DNA from 3 places in the Micromonospora sp. WMMA2032 genome. Region 1 is predicted to be linked to each of the others. Evidence: riboswitches for the same ligand, from Rfam matches in the RefSeq annotation. Region 1 holds a riboswitch; each other region holds the start of a gene.
The links. A riboswitch is a leader RNA that binds a small molecule or an ion and turns the genes downstream of it on or off. The one in region 1 is predicted to bind cyclic di-AMP.
Positions count from the first base shown of each region.

Region 2: linked by a shared signal. The riboswitch ahead of CO540_RS27060 (hypothetical protein) and the one ahead of CO540_RS19365 (NlpC/P60 family protein) in region 1 are both predicted to bind cyclic di-AMP.
Region 3: linked by a shared signal. The riboswitch ahead of CO540_RS09255 (C39 family peptidase) and the one ahead of CO540_RS19365 (NlpC/P60 family protein) in region 1 are both predicted to bind cyclic di-AMP.

Region 1 is NZ_CP024052.1:4,186,600-4,191,911, forward strand. It holds gene CO540_RS19355 (pyridoxamine 5'-phosphate oxidase family protein) at 59-604, opposite strand; gene dcd (dCTP deaminase) at 683-1,261, shown strand; gene CO540_RS19365 (NlpC/P60 family protein) at 1,334-2,368, opposite strand; cyclic di-AMP (ydaO/yuaA leader) riboswitch at 2,382-2,519, opposite strand; gene CO540_RS19370 (N-acetylmuramoyl-L-alanine amidase) at 2,740-4,773, shown strand; gene CO540_RS19375 (C40 family peptidase) at 4,840-5,312, opposite strand, start outside.
Region 2 is NZ_CP024052.1:5,806,930-5,812,241, forward strand. It holds gene CO540_RS27045 (STAS domain-containing protein) at 1-233, shown strand, start outside; gene CO540_RS27050 (SRPBCC family protein) at 277-789, shown strand; gene CO540_RS27055 (DUF2269 domain-containing protein) at 791-1,291, opposite strand; gene CO540_RS27060 (hypothetical protein) at 1,371-2,444, opposite strand; cyclic di-AMP (ydaO/yuaA leader) riboswitch at 2,449-2,579, opposite strand; gene CO540_RS27065 (cation diffusion facilitator family transporter) at 2,724-3,638, opposite strand; gene CO540_RS27070 (AAA family ATPase) at 3,715-5,312, opposite strand, start outside.
Region 3 is NZ_CP024052.1:2,144,835-2,150,146, forward strand. It holds gene CO540_RS09250 (hypothetical protein) at 293-916, shown strand; gene CO540_RS09255 (C39 family peptidase) at 904-1,743, opposite strand; cyclic di-AMP (ydaO/yuaA leader) riboswitch at 1,953-2,092, opposite strand; gene CO540_RS09260 (hypothetical protein) at 2,400-3,164, opposite strand; gene CO540_RS31190 (hypothetical protein) at 3,314-3,673, opposite strand; gene CO540_RS09270 (acyltransferase) at 3,753-4,937, opposite strand; gene CO540_RS09275 (polysaccharide pyruvyl transferase family protein) at 5,085-5,312, shown strand, end outside.

The sequences.
Region 1 (5,312 bases):
CGACAGGTGCCGGTCCCGTTCTCGGACGGGGCCGGCACCTGTCGTTTCGGCAGGCGGCTCAGGCAGCCGGGCGGCGGGTGTCGAAGCCGTGCCGGCCGCGCCGGCCGTCCGCGGCGAGCGGGTCACGGCGTGCCGGCGTGGCGCCCCGCGGGTCGAGCCAGACCCGCATCTGCGGCCGGCCGGCGCCCGGCTGGGCCACCGGGTCGCGCCGGGTCAGCATCGCCACGTCGACGGTGAACTCGAACAGCCGCCAGTCACCCTGCGGCGCCGCCCGGGCGACCCGGGCCAGTCGGGCCACCGTGGCCGGATCGGTCACCGGACGGGCCCGGCCCGCCACGTAGGCCTCGTCGTCGCTCTCCTCCGGCGGGAAGGAGTGCAGCGCGTAGCGGCCGTCCCGCTCGAGGTCGCGGCGCTTCGGGGAGTCGATGACGAAGCACCAGAGCCCGTCGGCGGTGATCACCGGGGAGACCGGGTGCACCCGGGGGCCGCCGTCGGCGCGGACCGTGGCGAGGTAGCCGAAGCCCGGCCCGTACTGCTGCATCAGAAGGCGGATCTCGTCGGCGAGGCGGGGCTCGTCGGCGGCGAATTCGGACCAGGAAGCCATGCGGACATTCTATCGAACACGTGTACGAAGAAGTAGTGCGACACGCAGGTCACCCGTACCGGTCGCTATGGTGTTCCGATGCTGCTCTCCGACCGCGACCTGGTCTCCGAGATCAAGTCGGGCACGCTCGCGCTGGAGCCCTTCGAGCCCACGCTGGTGCAGCCGTCCAGCATCGACGTACGCCTGGACCGGTTGTTCCGGGTCTTCAACAACCATCTCTACACCCACATCGACCCGTCGGTGCAGCAGGACGACCTGACGTCGATGGTGGAGGTGCCGGAGGGCCAGCCCTTCGTGCTGCACCCGGGCGAGTTCGTGCTCGCCTCCACGCTGGAGGTCATCTCGCTGGGCGACCAGCTCGCCGGGCGGCTGGAGGGCAAGTCCAGTCTGGGCCGACTCGGCCTGCTGACCCACTCCACCGCCGGCTTCATCGACCCGGGCTTCTCCGGCCACGTCACGCTGGAGCTGTCCAACGTGGCGAACCTGCCGATCACGCTCTGGCCGGGGATGAAGATCGGTCAGCTCTGCATCTTCCGGCTCTCCTCGCCGGCCGAGCACCCGTACGGCTCGGCCGTCTACGGATCGCGTTACCAGGGCCAGCGCGGCCCGACGCCGAGCCGGTCCTGGCAGAGCTGGCGCACCTGGCCGACCCGCTGACGCCGAGCGCCGCTTGTTAAGAGGGGCCCCCTCCTATGCAGAATGCGTTAAGAGGGGGCCCTTCCTTACACCTCAGGCGGGGCGGCCGTAGCTGTTGATGTCGCCGTCGTCGACGCGCTTCATGGTGATCGGCTTGCCGGACTGGGAGGCGTGCACCACCCAGCCGTCGCCCACGTACATCCCCACGTGGTGCAGGTCGCCGTAGTAGAAGACCAGGTCACCGGCGCGCAGCTCGGACCGGCTGACCCGCTTCGTCACGTCGTGCTGCTGCCGGGCGTTGTGCGGCAGCGAGACCCCGGCCTTGGCCCAGGCGGCCATGGTCAGGCCGGAGCAGTCGAAGTGGTCCGGGCCGGCGGCCCCCCAGACGTAGATCTTGCCGATCTGGGCGCAGGCGAACTTGACCGCGACCCCGGCCGCGCCGCCGGGGTAGCCGGACGGGCAGGGCGCCGGGCGCAGCGGGCCGCCGCCGCCGTTGCCGTAGACCTTTAGACGTAGCTTCTGCAGTCGGGCGATCTCGCCGTCGATCTGCTTCTTCTTCGTCGCGAGCTGCGCCTCGGTGCGGCTCAGGTCGGCGACCATCTGGTCCAGCGGCCGCTTCTTGGCGGCCAGCTCGTCGCGCAGTTCGGCGACGGCACGCACCTGCTCCTGCTGGTGGTGCGCGAAGCGGTCGAGCAGCTCCAGGCCGCTGACCAGGTCGCCCGGCGAGCGGCTGCCCAGCAGGGCGTTGACGGTGGAGAGGTTGTCGCCCTTGTACGCGTCGGCGGCGAGCCCGCCGACCTGGCCGAGCGCCGCGTCCACCCGGGCCTGCAGCGGGGCGATCTGCCGGCCGAGCGCGTCGGCCTGCTTGCGCCGCACCGCGAGCTGCTCGCGTACGGCGTTGACCTGTTCGATGACCGGTTCGAGCTTGTTCCAGTCGCGGTCGATCTGGGCCTCGATCTCGGCGACCGAGGGTTCGGCGTGGGCCGCCGTGGCGCCGCCGGTCAGGACGACGGCGGTGCCGACCAGGGCGGCGAGGGCGGTGGTGAAGCGGGACCAGCGGGAACGCGGCGCGACGACGTGCCGGTCGATCGACCGGCTCGACGACGGCCGCGGGGCATGGAGTGCCACCGGGCGTCCGTACTCCTTCTTCCTGACCGCCTACCGGGTTAGCTGACGGATTCGGACGGGAAGGGAGCCGCCCTACCGCAGCTCCGCTGCGGATTCACCCCAGGTACCTGGTTCCCCGGCTCGCCCGTGGGCGACTCGGCGGTGTCGGACCGTCACCGACCGGGTTGGACGGTGAGACTGGCGGCCGACGATTCACCAGAGTAGGAGCCGTCGTTATCGATCCGCAACTCGGGACGCCGTGACACTCCGTACCGACACCTGGGTGAAGTTTTCTTTCATTAAGGATTACCTGCTGGAAAGGTATTGACCCTCGCGGGTCTGCGGAGTGAGGGTGGGGACGCAGTGACCCCCATCCCTGTCCAGGAGGTTCGATGCACCTCTCCACCCCGCCGTCGGGCGGACGGATACTGCTGGCCGCCGCCGTGGCGACCGCCACCGCGCTGGCCGTCACCGGCCCGGTGACCGCCGCGCCGGAGACGGCCGGACCCGCCACCGACCGGCAGCAGCAGTACGCCGCCGCGGCCACCGAGTACGGCGTGCCGCAGAACGTGCTGCTCGGCGTCTCCTATCTGGAGTCCCGCTGGGACACCCACCCGGGCCAGCCCAGCACCAGCGGCGGCTACGGCCCGATGCACCTGACCGACGCGGCGCACGTCCTCGCCACCCCGGGCAGCGCCCACGTCGACGAGGACGAGGACCCGCGCGGCGACGACTCCCGCCCGCTCACCCTCGACCCGGCCACCGCCGCCGCGCCGGCACGGGAGACCCCGCTGCCCCGCGCCTCGCTGCAGACGATCGACACCGCCGCGACGCTCACCGGGCTCGACGCGCAGACGCTGCGCACCGACCCGGCGGCGAACATCCGCGGTGGCGCGGCGCTGCTCGCGTCCTACCAGAAGGCACTGGGCGGGCCGGTCGGCGCCGGCACCGACGCGGCGGCCTGGTACGGCGCGGTGGCCCGCTACTCCGGCGCGGACACCGCCGACGCGGCGGCGGCCTTCGCCGACGAGGTCTACGACCAGCTCGGCCAGGGCGCGACCCGGACCACCGACGACGGGCAGCGGGTCACGCTGGCCGCCACCACCGCCCGGCCGGACCGGTCCCGGCTGGCCCGGCTCGGCCTGCGCCACGCGCAGCGGCCGGACGGCCTGGAGTGCCCGGTCCGGTTGGCCTGTGAGTGGATCCCCGCGCCGTACGAGCAGCTCAGCGCCGACCCGGGCGACTACGGCAACCACGACCTGGGCAACCGGCCGAAGCAGCAGAAGATCGAATACATCGTCATCCACGACACCGAGGGCTACTTCGGCCCCAGCGTCGACCTGGTCAAGCGGGCCGACTACCTGGGCTGGCACTACACGCTGCGCTCGGTGGACGGCTACGTCGCCCAGCACATCAAGGCCAAGGACGTCGGCTGGCACGCCGGCAACTGGTACGTCAACGCCAAGTCCATCGGCCTGGAGCACGAGGGCTTCGCCGGTCAGGGCACCTGGTACACCGAGGCGATGTACCGGGCCTCGGCCAAGCTGGTCCGCCACCTCGCGCTGAAGTTCGGCATCCCGCTCAACCGGCAGCACATCATCGGGCACGACAACGTGCCGGGCACCACCGCCGGCACGGTGAAGGGCATGCACTGGGACCCGGGCCCCTACTGGGACTGGTCGCACTACTTCGACCTGATGAAGGCGCCGTTCCGGAGCACCGGCACGGCCCGCACCGGGCTGGTCACCATCGACCCGGACTTCGCCACCAACCGGCCGGCGTTCGTCGGCTGCAACCAGCAGCCGCCGGGCGTCCCGACGCCCACCCCGCCGGCCGAGACCTGCCCGTCGCGCGGCTCCTCCGCGGTGGTCCTGCGGACCGCGCCGAGCGCGGACGCCCCGCTGGTCAACGACCTCGGGCTCCGCCCGGACGGCACGCCGGACACGATGTACATCTCCGACCACGGCGCCCGCGCCTCCGCCGGCCAGACGTACGCGGTGGCCGGGCGGCAGGGCGACTGGACGGCGATCTGGTACCTCGGCCAGAAGGCGTGGTTCCTCAACCCGGCGTCGGCGCCGACCGCGAAGTGGGCCACCGGCTTCGTGGTGACCCCGCGGCCCGGCAGGGCCACGATCCCGGTGTACGGCCGCGCCTACCCGGAGCAGGCCGCCTACCCGGACACCATCCCCTACCAGACCATCTCGCCGTTGCAGTACACGCTCGCGGCGGGCCAGCGGTACGCGGTCGGCGGGGTGCTGCCCGGCGAGTACTACCGCGCGGTCTCGTTCGACGGCTCGGCGCCGGGTGACCGGACCGTGGTGCGCGGCGAGAACCGCTACGTGCAGGTCCAGTTCGGTCACCGGATCATGTACGTGAACCTCGACGACGTGCTGGTCCTGCCATCGCCGATCGGCGCGCCACGGTAACGGCCCACCGACACGAGAAGGCCCCCGGTCCAGCTGGACCGGGGGCCTTTCCGTGGCGCGGACGGGTCAGCTGACCCGGACGAAGCCGGCGAGCGGTTGGGTGCTGATGCTCGACACCTGGACCGGTTTGCCGGTCCGGGGCGCGTGGACCATCACCCCGTTGCCGAGATAGAGCCCGACGTGGTGCAGGTCGCTGCCGAAGAAGACCAGGTCACCGGGTCTGGCCTCGGACCGGGAGACCCGACGGCCCTCGTTCCACTGGGCGCCGGTGAAGTGGGTCAGCGAGATGCCCGCCGCCTTGTAGGCGTACTGGGTCAGGCCGGAGCAGTCGAACGAGTTCGGGCCGGTGGCGCCCCACACGTACGGGTCGCCCACCTGGGCGCACGCCGTCTTGATCGCGGTACGCGCGGCGCTGCTCACCACGCCGTCGATGGCCGGGCAGCCCGCCGGACGGATCGAGGTCACCGGCAGCATCGCGGTCAGCCGCTTGATTTCCGCGTCGATCTGCTTCTTCTGCGTGGCCAGCTGGGCTTCCTGCT
Region 2 (5,312 bases), 1.6 Mb from region 1:
GTCCCGCCCGGATCGAGCTCAACATGCGGCTTGTGACGTTCATCGACTCCGTCGGCATCAGCGCCATGGTCGCCGGCTTCCAGACGTGCGAGGTCAGCGGCGTCAAGCTCGTGGTCACCGAGCCGAGCCGGTTCGTGCACCGGCAGCTCTGGGTGACCGGTCTGCTCGGCCTCTTCGGCGCGCCCGAGCCCTGGTTCGCCGACGACGCCCCCGAGGTGCTGCCCGGCGCCTGAGCGCCGCCCTCGACCCCCCTCCGGCCTGGGGACCTTCGACCCGTTGCCAGCCCGGCTCCGGTACGGGACGATCGTCGCGACCCACGACGGCGAGGGGGATCGGTTGCAGAGCAGCGACAGCTTCAGCTACACCGTGCAGGCCCGGTGCACCCGGGCGGACGCGGTGGCCCTGCTCGGCGACCTGAGCCGGCAGGGCGAGCTGCATCCGCTGATCGTGCGGGTCCGGCAGGTGCCGTCGCGGCCCGGAGCGCTGGCCAGCTATGCGATCACCGACCGGCTGGAGCTGGGCCCGCTGCACTTCCCGGTGACCTACCAGGCGGACGTGCTGGTCGCCACCGAGGACGAGGTGGTCACCGTGGCCCGGCAGCAGCCGGCGACGACGGTCCGCAACCACACCCGGCTGCGCGACGAGCCCGACGGCGTGGTGCGGATCGACGTGGAGATCACTCTCACCGCGCCGGCCCCGCTGTTCGGCTACGCGTTCCGCCAGGCCCGCGCCGCCCACCTGGGCCTCGCGGCCCGTCTGGGCGCGACCCTGGAGGGCCGGCCGGCCTGACTCAGCCGGCCCGCCCCGCCGGGACCGGCCGGCGGGCGGGCGGGCGCAGCCGCCCCCACGGCTTCCAGGTGGACAGCACGGTGGCCACGAGCAGCAGCGTGGTGGAGACGGCGGGCGGCACCACCAGGTCGATCCGCAGGTGCGCGTCGGCCGCGCCGGCCAGCGCGCCGAGGTGCCGGACCCGGGGCGTCAGCAGGAGCAGCACCAGCCCGAGCATCACGGTGGTGAGCACGAACTTCACCAGCACCCACCGCCACCGCAGCAGCCCCCACGGGGTGAGCAGCGCGCTGGTCACCCCGATCAGCCAGACCGCGACGCTCAGCGGCGCGAACAGCCAGGTGACCAGCAACGCCGCCGCGGGGTAGACGACCTCCGGGTCGGCGCCGCGCAGCCCGGCCACGCCGAGCGCGAGCAGCCCCAGGTCGGCGCCGAGCCAGCCGAGCGAGGTGACCAGGTGCGCGGTGAGCAGCGCCTTGCGTCCGGCGGGGGAGAGTCGTCTCATGCCACCGATCGTCGGCCGTCGCGCGGCCCGCGTCGTGGGCCGCGCGACGACACCCGGGGTACGTCGGGGAGCGTAGTGCTCAGTAGACCGACAGGTGCACGTGGTTGGTGTGGTCGCTGGACGGGTCGCCGTTGCCGCCGCTGTACGACTTCCAGCCGCTGCTGGGCAGCCAGATCTGCTTGAACCAGATCACGTAGAGCACGGCGAGCGGGTCGGCGTTGCGCACGAAGTACGCGGCCAGGTTGTTGCCGTACGTCTTGTCGCCGCCGCTGGCCACCCCGCCGAAGCCGTCCTTCTGGGCGGCGAAGTCGCAGGCGCGTCCCTTCGGGTGCTCGCCGGACCCGCTGGGCCGGTGGCAGGAGACGTACCGGGTGAAGCCGGCCGCCTTGGCCTGTTGCAGCGCGTGCAGGGTGCGCGGGGTGATGCAGCCGTCGGCCGGCGTCGGGTCGTTGACGCTGCACGACTCCGCCGGCCAGGAGCCGTCGGAGTTGCGCTTGGCCGGCGTCGCGTTCGCCGTCGAGGTGCCCCGGACGCCGCCGCTGCCGGCGGACGGCCGGTCGTTCGCCACCTCCAGCGCTCGCTCGGCTTGCTGCTTGCGCTTGGCCATCACCGTGACCTGCTTGCGCTGCTCCCGGATCTCGCCGTCGAGCGCGGCGCGGGTCCGGGTCGCCTCGTCCCGGGTGGTGATGAGGTCGCGCAGCGTCCGGTCCTCGTGCGCGGCGACCTGCTCCAGCGCGGCCGCCCGGTCCATGAAGCCCTCCGGGCTGCTGCTGCCGAGCAGGGCCGCGGCGGTGCCCATCCGGCCGGTGCGGTAGGCCACCTCGGCGATCTCGCCGACCTTGGCGTCGCGTACGGCCAGTTCGGCGCCGACCGCGTCGAGTCGCTCGGTGAGCTGCTTCTGCCGGGCCACCGACCGGCTCAGCGCGGCCTTGGCCTCCAGCCAGCCCTTGCTGGCCGCGTCGAGCTGGGCGCGCAGTTCCGGCGTGCCGCCCTCGTCGTCACCGCCGGGGGCGGCGCGCAGGCCGGTCGGGGAGGCCGACCACGTCGCCGCGGCGGGGGAGGCCGGCACGGTCACGACGCCGAGGGTCAGCATCGCGACGAGCAGGGCCGCCATCCGGGCGGCCGTCCGTCGTACAGGTGCCACTGGGGGCATTCACATGTCCTTCCGTCAACCGCCGACCGGGTTAGCTGACGGGTTCGGGACGGAAGATCCCTACCGCTGACGCGGATGCACCCCACGTACGTGGTTCCCCGGCTCGCCCTGCGGGCGATTAGGCGACGGCCGCTCCACCGGCGCCGGGGTGGCGCCCCGCGGTGTGGCCGCGACCGAGCCTACCGGCGTTGCCCGGGGTCGGCTCCGTGGCCCGGAGCGGTGATCCCGGCAAAGCCGGCATTACGCCACAATAGCGGCCGAGATTTAAGTTTGCCCTAATTACCACTCGGTCGGGCCGCACGCTCCGGCCGACGCTCCGGGTTCGATCTGCAACGTGGCGTGATCGATCGAGAAGTCCTCGTGCAGGGCGGCCCGGGCGGCGGCCAGCACGGTGGCGACCTCGGCGCCGGGATCGGTGGTCAGGTGCGCCGAGGCCACCTCCATGCCCGAGGTCAGCGTCCAGACGTGCAGGTCGTGCACCTCCGCAACGCCCGGCACGGCGGCCAGTCGGTCGTGCACCGCGGTCACCTGGAGGTGTTCCGGCGCGGCCTGCACCAGGATGCGCACCGCCGCCCGGCCGAGCCGCCAGGTGCGGGGCAGGATGAACAGACCGATCGCCACGGCCACCAGCGGATCGGCCCACCACCAGTCGGTGACCGCGATGACCAGCGCGGCGCCGATCACCCCGAGCGAGCCGAGCAGGTCGCCGAGCACCTCCAGGTACGCGCCGCGCAGGTTGATGCTCTCCTGCGCCCCGGAGCGCAGCAGCGCGAAGGCGCCGACGTTGGCGAGCAGGCCGAGCACCGCCACCACGAGCATCGGGCCGGCCAGCACCTCCGGCGGGTCGCCGAACCGGCGTACCGCCTCGACCAGGACGTAGACCGCGACCGCGCCGAGCAGCACCGCGTTCGCCAGCGCCGCGAGGACCTCCAGCCGGTAGAGGCCGAACGTGCGCTGCGGATCGGTGGTGGCGCGCCGGGTGGCGGTGATCGCGGCCAGCGCCATGCCGATGCCGAGCACGTCGGTGAACATGTGCCCGGCGTCGGAGAGCAGCGCGAGCGAACCGGTCGCGAAGGCGGCCACCGCCTCGACCAGCATGAGGGCGGTGAGCAGCGCGAACGCCGCCCAGAGCCGGCCCCGGTGGCGGTGCGCCGCGTTGGTCACCGCACCGCTGTGGTCATGACCTGCGCCCACGCACACACCCTTCCCTCCCGCACCCCGGCCAGGCCCAATGTATGTTCACATCGCTATGTGTGCAAGTGAGGGTGGATCACCCGGTCGGGTCGAGCGTGGTGAGGCGCTGGGTGGCCCGGGACAACGCGACGTAGAGCGTGCGCACCCCCGAGCCGGGGTCGGCCCGGATCTCGCTCGGCGCGACCAGCACCACGCCGTCGTACTCCATGCCCTTGGCCTGCAGGCTGGTCACGACCTGGAGCCGGCCGGCGCCGAGGCCGTCCAGCCAGCCGGCCACCTCGTCCCGGCGCGGCACCGGCGTGATCACGCCGACGGTGCCCTCCACCTCGCCCAGCAGGACCCGGGCCGCCTCGACGGTGCTCGCCGGCAGCTCGGCGGCGGGCACCGTACGCTCGACCGGCGGCACGCCGGTGGAACGCACCGCGTCGGGCAGCGTCAGGTCCGGATACAGCCGGCGGATCTCCGCCGCCGCCACCGCGAAGATCTCCGCCGAGTTGCGGTAGTTGGTGGTCAGCTCGTAGCGGTGCCGCTTACGCCGGCCCAGCGCCTGGTCGCGGGCCCGGTCCAGCTCCTGCGGGTCGCCGGTCCAGGCGGTCTGCGCCGGGTCGCCGACCACCGTCCAGGACGCCAGCCGGCCCCGGCGCCCGATCATCCGCCACTGCATCGGCGAGACGTCCTGCGACTCGTCCACCACCACGTGGGCGTAGTCGCGGTAGTCCACCGGACGCTCCCGGGCCGCCGCCCGGGCGGCGCGCTGCCGGTCGGCGTGCGTGCTCAGCTCGCGGACGCCGCCGGCCAGCTGGTAGGGGTCCCGCTTCGGCTTCGCCCGCCGCACCGGAGTGCCGAGCAACGCGTCCAGCTCGTCCAGCAGCGCGACGTCGGCGACGGTCGGCCCGTCGGCGTCCAGCGACCGGTACGCCTCGGTGAGCGACCGGATCTCGGCCGAGGAGAGGATCCCGCCGGCGTAGCGGCGCAGCCGGTCCGGGCGGGCGAGCCACCCCAGCACGTGGCGCGGGTGCAACCGGGGCCACCAGGCCTTGAGGAACTCCCGGAACTCCGGCCGCTCGATGATCTCGTCCTCGAACGCGGGCTGCTCCGGCAACCGGCCCACCCGCAGCGTGCGGGCCTGCGCGTAGAGCGCGGCGAGCACCGCGTCGAACGCCGACCGGCGCACCTCGTTGCGGCGCGCGCCCCGGGTCAGCGTCCGGTCCCGGATGCCGTCCAGCGCCGGCCGCTCCAGCCGCAGCAGCTCACCGCGGTAGAGCAGGCGCAACTCCGCCGGGGAGTCCGGCACCGCGTCCCGCACCGCCCGCTCCAGCACCCGGCGCATCCGCAGCGACCCCTTCACCGCGGCCACCTCCGGCGGATCGGTCCGGGTCGCCGACATCCCCGGGAAGAGCGAGCCCAGCGAGTGCAGCGTGGCCGTCTCCTCGCCGAGCGAGGGCAGCACCGAGGCGATGTACTCGACGAAGACGCCGGACGGCCCGACCACCAGGATGCCGCCGCCGGCGTAGCGGGCCCGGTCGGAGTAGAGCAGGTACGCGGCCCGGTGCAGCGCCACCGCCGTCTTGCCGGTGCCCGGGCCGCCGGAGACGATCGTGACGCCGCCGGCGGGGGAGCGGATCGCCTCGTCCTGCTCCCGCTGGATGGTGGCGACGATGTCCCGCATGCCCC
Region 3 (5,312 bases), 2.0 Mb from region 1:
ACGCGGAATCGGCGGTGGGTCGGCGGCGCTGTAGACGGGTGAACGACCGAGCAGGCAGCGAACCCCTGAGCCGCCGCCCCGCCCCCGGGGAATGACGGCAGGCCGCCGGTCGTTACACATCATCCCGGCGCCGCGACGAGGCCCCCGCCCCGCGAGCCAACCGGACATCCCCGGCCCCGTGAGCTGACCCCCAGGCTCCACGAGCGTGCCGGGTCCCCCCCCAAGACTTCTTGAGCGCCTGACGGTGCCCACACCCCCCCCGGGTGTGTTGACCCCCGAATGGAGCCCCCTCATGAACACGATCCTGCGCAAGAGCATCCTGGGTGTTGCTGGTCTGGCCTTCACCGGTGGTGTGTTCGCCGGTCCGGTCGCCGCCCACGCCGACACCGCCCATGCCGCCGCCGGCAAGCCCGTCGCGGTCGCGTCCGTGCAGGGTGAGCAGTCGACCATCACGCTGAACGACGAGCAGCTGGCCAACGCCAAGGCGATCATCGCCGCGACGAAGAAGGCCGGCCTGCCCGAGCGGGCCGCGGTCATCTCGATCGCCACCGCCCTGCAGGAGTCGAAGCTGGAGAACCTCGGGCACCTCGGCGACAAGAATGACCACGACTCGCTGGGCCTGTTCCAGCAGCGCCCGTCGAGTGGTTGGGGCACGCCGGAGCAGATCACCGACCCCGAGTACTCGACCCTGGCGTTCCTCAAGGGCCTGAAGCAGGTCGACGGCTGGGAGAAGATGCCGCTGACCGAGGCCGCGCAGACCGTCCAGGTCTCCGCCTACCCCGACGCGTACGCGCAGTGGGAGAAGCAGGCCACCGACATCGTGGCCCAGCACTGTGGACCAAGTAAGACTGAAGGCCGGCACCCCGAACACGGGGTGCCGGCCTTCGCGTGTAGCGAGAGGCGTCAGGCGGAGTAGCCGCGCGTCGCCATCCAGTTCGCCAGGTCGATGGTGGTGACCCAGTACGAGGGCAGCGACGGGTCGGCCGAGTCGGCGATCCGGACGGTCCGGCCGTCGTTCTTGTAGCCGACCACCGCGATGTAGTGGCCGCCCGGGAACGAGTGCCAGCCGCCGTTGGTGTCGGTGGCGTCGCCGGCGACGTTGGCGACGACCGCGCGGCCGTTGCTGACCGCCGTGACCACGTCGGCCTGAAGCCGGTCCATCTGGGCCGGGGTGGCCGCGCCCGGGATCATGCGGGTCCGGTACGGGTTGCCCTTGACCTGCTGGTTGAGCACACGGGTGGTGTCCTCGGCCGAGTTGGTGCCCATCTCGGTGGTGCCGAGGGCGAGGGCGAGCGTGTCCTGGCTCCGCTCGATGCCGGTGGCGCTGAGCGCGTTGCGCACCGCGGCCGGGCCGCAGTAGTAGTAGGTGGTCTGCGCCTGGTAGTCGTAGTCGAGCACCTTGCTCGCCGGCGGCTTCGGCTTGGGCTTCGGCTTGGTGTCCGGGTCAGTGGTGGCCTTGGCCGCCGGCTTCGCCGAGGGCGAGGCGGTGGGTGCGGCGCTGGGCGAGGCGCTCGGCGACGGGACGGCGATGCGGGCCTCGCCGCGGCTGGCGGCCTCGCCGAGGCGGGAGCCGAGTTCGGCGACCGCGACGGTGTTCTCCGACCGGGACGGGGTGTCGTCGGTGGCGGCGAGGGCGACACCGGTGCCGCCGGCCAACACGAGGGCGGCGGCCGAACCGGCGATGATCTGGTACGGGCGCTCGGTGGCGAGACGCCGCAGCTGACGCTTCAGGTGGTGCTTCACGGGTTCCTCCAGGGCGTGAGCGGCACACGCCGGCCCCACGCGCGGAGGACCTCACGCGCGTTCGACGGGGCGGGACGGCCGCGGGACGGAGCGCCCGGACAGCCGGGCGCACACGGGGGATCGGGTGGGCGTCGCCGTCAGGCGAGCGCCGGCACCACCGGGCCGTGGAGGTGGGGGGACGATCGGGGGGTGGTTCGCACGAGGAATGGAACTCCTTCCGTGGCCGCCGACCGGGTTAGCTGACGGATTCGGGCGGGAAGTACGCCCTACCGCGGGCCGTGGCTCGCGGATTCACCCCGGTGTTGCTGTGGGTCCCCGGTTCGTATGCACGATTAGGCGGGTCGGTGCGGCGTCGCCGTCTGCGATCGGAAACCGCACCGGACGCGCCGACACTACCGGTGGGTACGCCTCAAGCCAAGCGCTCCCACCTGCGGAAACGTCGTCCGCGACTACGGATATCGGAACAGCCGGTTACTGACTTCACTCAATGGGGACAAGGGTTCGAGCCGACATCTGAAGGCGAAAAGCGGGCATTCGACCGGCCGACGCCCCGCAATTGTCGGGTCGGCTGACCGGTTGTGCGCCGAGCGCCCGTTTCCGGGCCGCACGTGAGCGGGCTCACCGCATTCGGGTAACGATTCGGCGGAGACCGCCACTCAGCCGACCCGGGCCGGCCGCCAGCGGGCGCCGCGCACGACGGTGGGCACCCGGACGCGGGTGGCCGACGCAGCGCGGGGGGCGGGCGACGGCCGCACCGCAGCGGCCGCCGCGTAGGTCTCGGCGGCCAGCGTCCGCGCCGCGTCGGCGGCCAGTTCCGCGTCCCGCCAGGCCTGTCGCTCCCGCTCGGCGGCCGCCTCCCAGGCCGCCCGTCGGCCGTCACGGATCGTCCGGGCCAGCACGATCTCCTGCTCGGCCGGATGGCGACGCGGGTCCCACCCGTTGCGGTGGGCCAGCACGTCCGCGAGCTGCCGGGCGGTCAGGTCACCCCGCCAGTGCGCCGCCATGGCGGCGTGGTGCAGCCAGCGCTCCCGCGCCGCGTACTCGGACGGGGTGTGTGGCGTGCGCGGCGCGGGCAGCGCGGCGGCGCCGGCCAGGCGGCGGGCGGCCGCCTCCGCCTCGTCGAAGGCCACCCAGGCCCGCTTCGCCTCGTCCTGGACGGCCAGCCACCGCTCGCGTCGTCGGCGGGCGGTCTGGGCGGCTCCGGTGGCGGCCACCGCCACCTCGTCGGCGTAGCGGGCAAGGTCCGCCCGGTGCAGCGCCTCCGCGTCGACCGGATCGGGTTCGAGGTCCGCCGCGCCGTCGCGGTCGGGACGGGCGACGAGCACGGCGAGCAGGCCGAGGGCGAGCACGAGCAGGGCCGACCAGATCGCGGCGGCCTCGGGGACGGCGGTGAGGAAGTGGTGGAGAACGGTCTGCGACATGGTCGGCACCTCACGGAGAAGACGTGGCGGGAAGGTCGCACGCCGGTCGGGGCGGGGCGCGGCCGCGGAACGGGCGCCGCCGGGCCGCCGAGGCGGGTGCGGGGTGAGGTTCGGTGGGTGCGGGGACGGGCCGGGGACGGCCCGTGTGGTCAGCGGGCGGGCGGGGCCCGGGGGCCGACCGGCGCCGGGTGCCGACCGGCCGGGACCGGCTCCCGGTGGCCGGGCCGCGCGACCGCGTGCCGGGGCGCGGGCTCCGGGACGCCGGTGGAGGGGGCCGGCCGCTCGGCGACGTCGACACGCTCCGGCCGCGCGGCGACCGGCGTGCCCGTCGGGGTACGCGACGTCAGACCGACGGCCGGACCGGCCGGCGCCGGGGCGGCCGTGGCGACCCCGGCGGGCAGCGTCGTGGCGCCGAGCGAGCAGGCGACGACCACGGCCAGGCTGGCCAGCATGCGTGCCGCCCAGCGCGCCACCCACCACACGGGACAGGTGAGCGCGATCGGAAGCACGGGTACAAATTACCGCCGATCCCACCGCCGCGCACTCTCGGTCGGCGTGTCGTGACACCACCGACCAGGGTGGACGCGCTCAGTCGGGGCGGCGCCGCCCGGCGTACTCGATCGGGGTGGGGGTGCCGCCGTCGGCGGGCGACCTCGGCGCCGGCACGGACCGCGCCGGCGCGGCGGCGGCCGACGTGGGGCGGGGCCGGCGCGGGCCGAGACGCCGCATCATCGGCACCTCCACCCAGCGGTGCAGGGCGGCGGCGAGCGCCAGGTTGAGCAGCAGGAAGCCGAGCACCGCGAGCGGGCCCCGCCACCCGGGCAGTCCGGTGCCCCAGTCGCCGGTGAGCCGCAGCACGGTCACCATGACCAGCACGTGGACCAGGTAGAAGGCGAAGGAGACCTCGCCCAGCCAGACCATCGGACGGGATCGCCAGGGGGTCCACCGGCCCCGCACGTCGGCCTGCGCCGCCGCGGTGATCACCAGCAGGTACGCCACCGCGAGCAGCGCCGCCCAGAACTCGGCCCGGACCCAGAACGCGGCGACCACCCAGGTGCCGACGAAGAGCAGGCTGGCCACGGTCAGGTCGGGGCCGCGCCAGCGGTTGCGGCGCATCAGCTCGGCGGCGGCCGCGCCCATCCAGAACTCGAAGGACCGGGTGACCGGGAAGATCTGGGTGAACCACCACCGCTGCTCCTCGGGCACCAGCTGCTGCCCGGGCCACAGGGCGAGGATGAGCAGCGGCGCGGCGACCAGCACGACCCGGAGCGCCCCGGTACGGGCCCGACGCAGCCACGGCACCGCGAGCGGCAGGCACAGGTAGAAGGCCAACTCGCAGGAGAGCGACCAGCTCACGTTGTTGACGCTGTAGAAGTAGCCGCCGAACGGGATCCACGCCTGGACCAGGAAGAGGTTGCCGAGGGCGGCCAGCCGCGGCACCGGGTCGGCGAACCAGGCCGCCACGGCCAGCGCCGCCAGGAAGGTGACCACGTGGTTCGGGTAGATCTTGGCGACCCGGCGCCACAGGAACGTCCGCCCCGGCTCGCCGTCGCGGTACGACCACACCAGCACGAATCCACTGAGGATGAAGAAGAACTCGACCCCGGACAGGCCCAGGCTGAACGCCTTGTCGACCACCGCCTTGAGATGCGGCTCGGCGACGATCCGCATGGTGCCCGCGTGGAAGCCGAAGACCAGCAGCGCGGCGACCCAGCGCAACCCGGTCAGCGACGGCAGGCGCGGAGCGCGGGTGGTGGTCGGCGCACTGGTCATTCCGGGCACCCTACCCGCCGGGAGGAGCGGGGTGCCGAGGCCCGGCCGGGCCCCGGCGGGCGGCGGATAGGATTTCCGTTCCTGCCCGAGCGGGCGCCCACCCGGCCCGCCGGACACGCCGTGCCAGTACGGAAGGTGACCAACCGGATGCACCAGCGGATCCTGCTCCGCGCCCGCAAGGGCCCGTTCGACGTCCTCACGCCGGAGGAGACGTTCGCCGGCAACTGGATCGGCGACAACACGGGCAACCTGGTCTTCAGCCACGCCGCGCACAAGCTGCTGGCCACCTCCACGGCGGAGATCACCGCGACCCGCAGCCCGGCCGACCCGCGCCTCGCCGACGAGATCAACGAACGGTACGACGTGTTCGTGGTC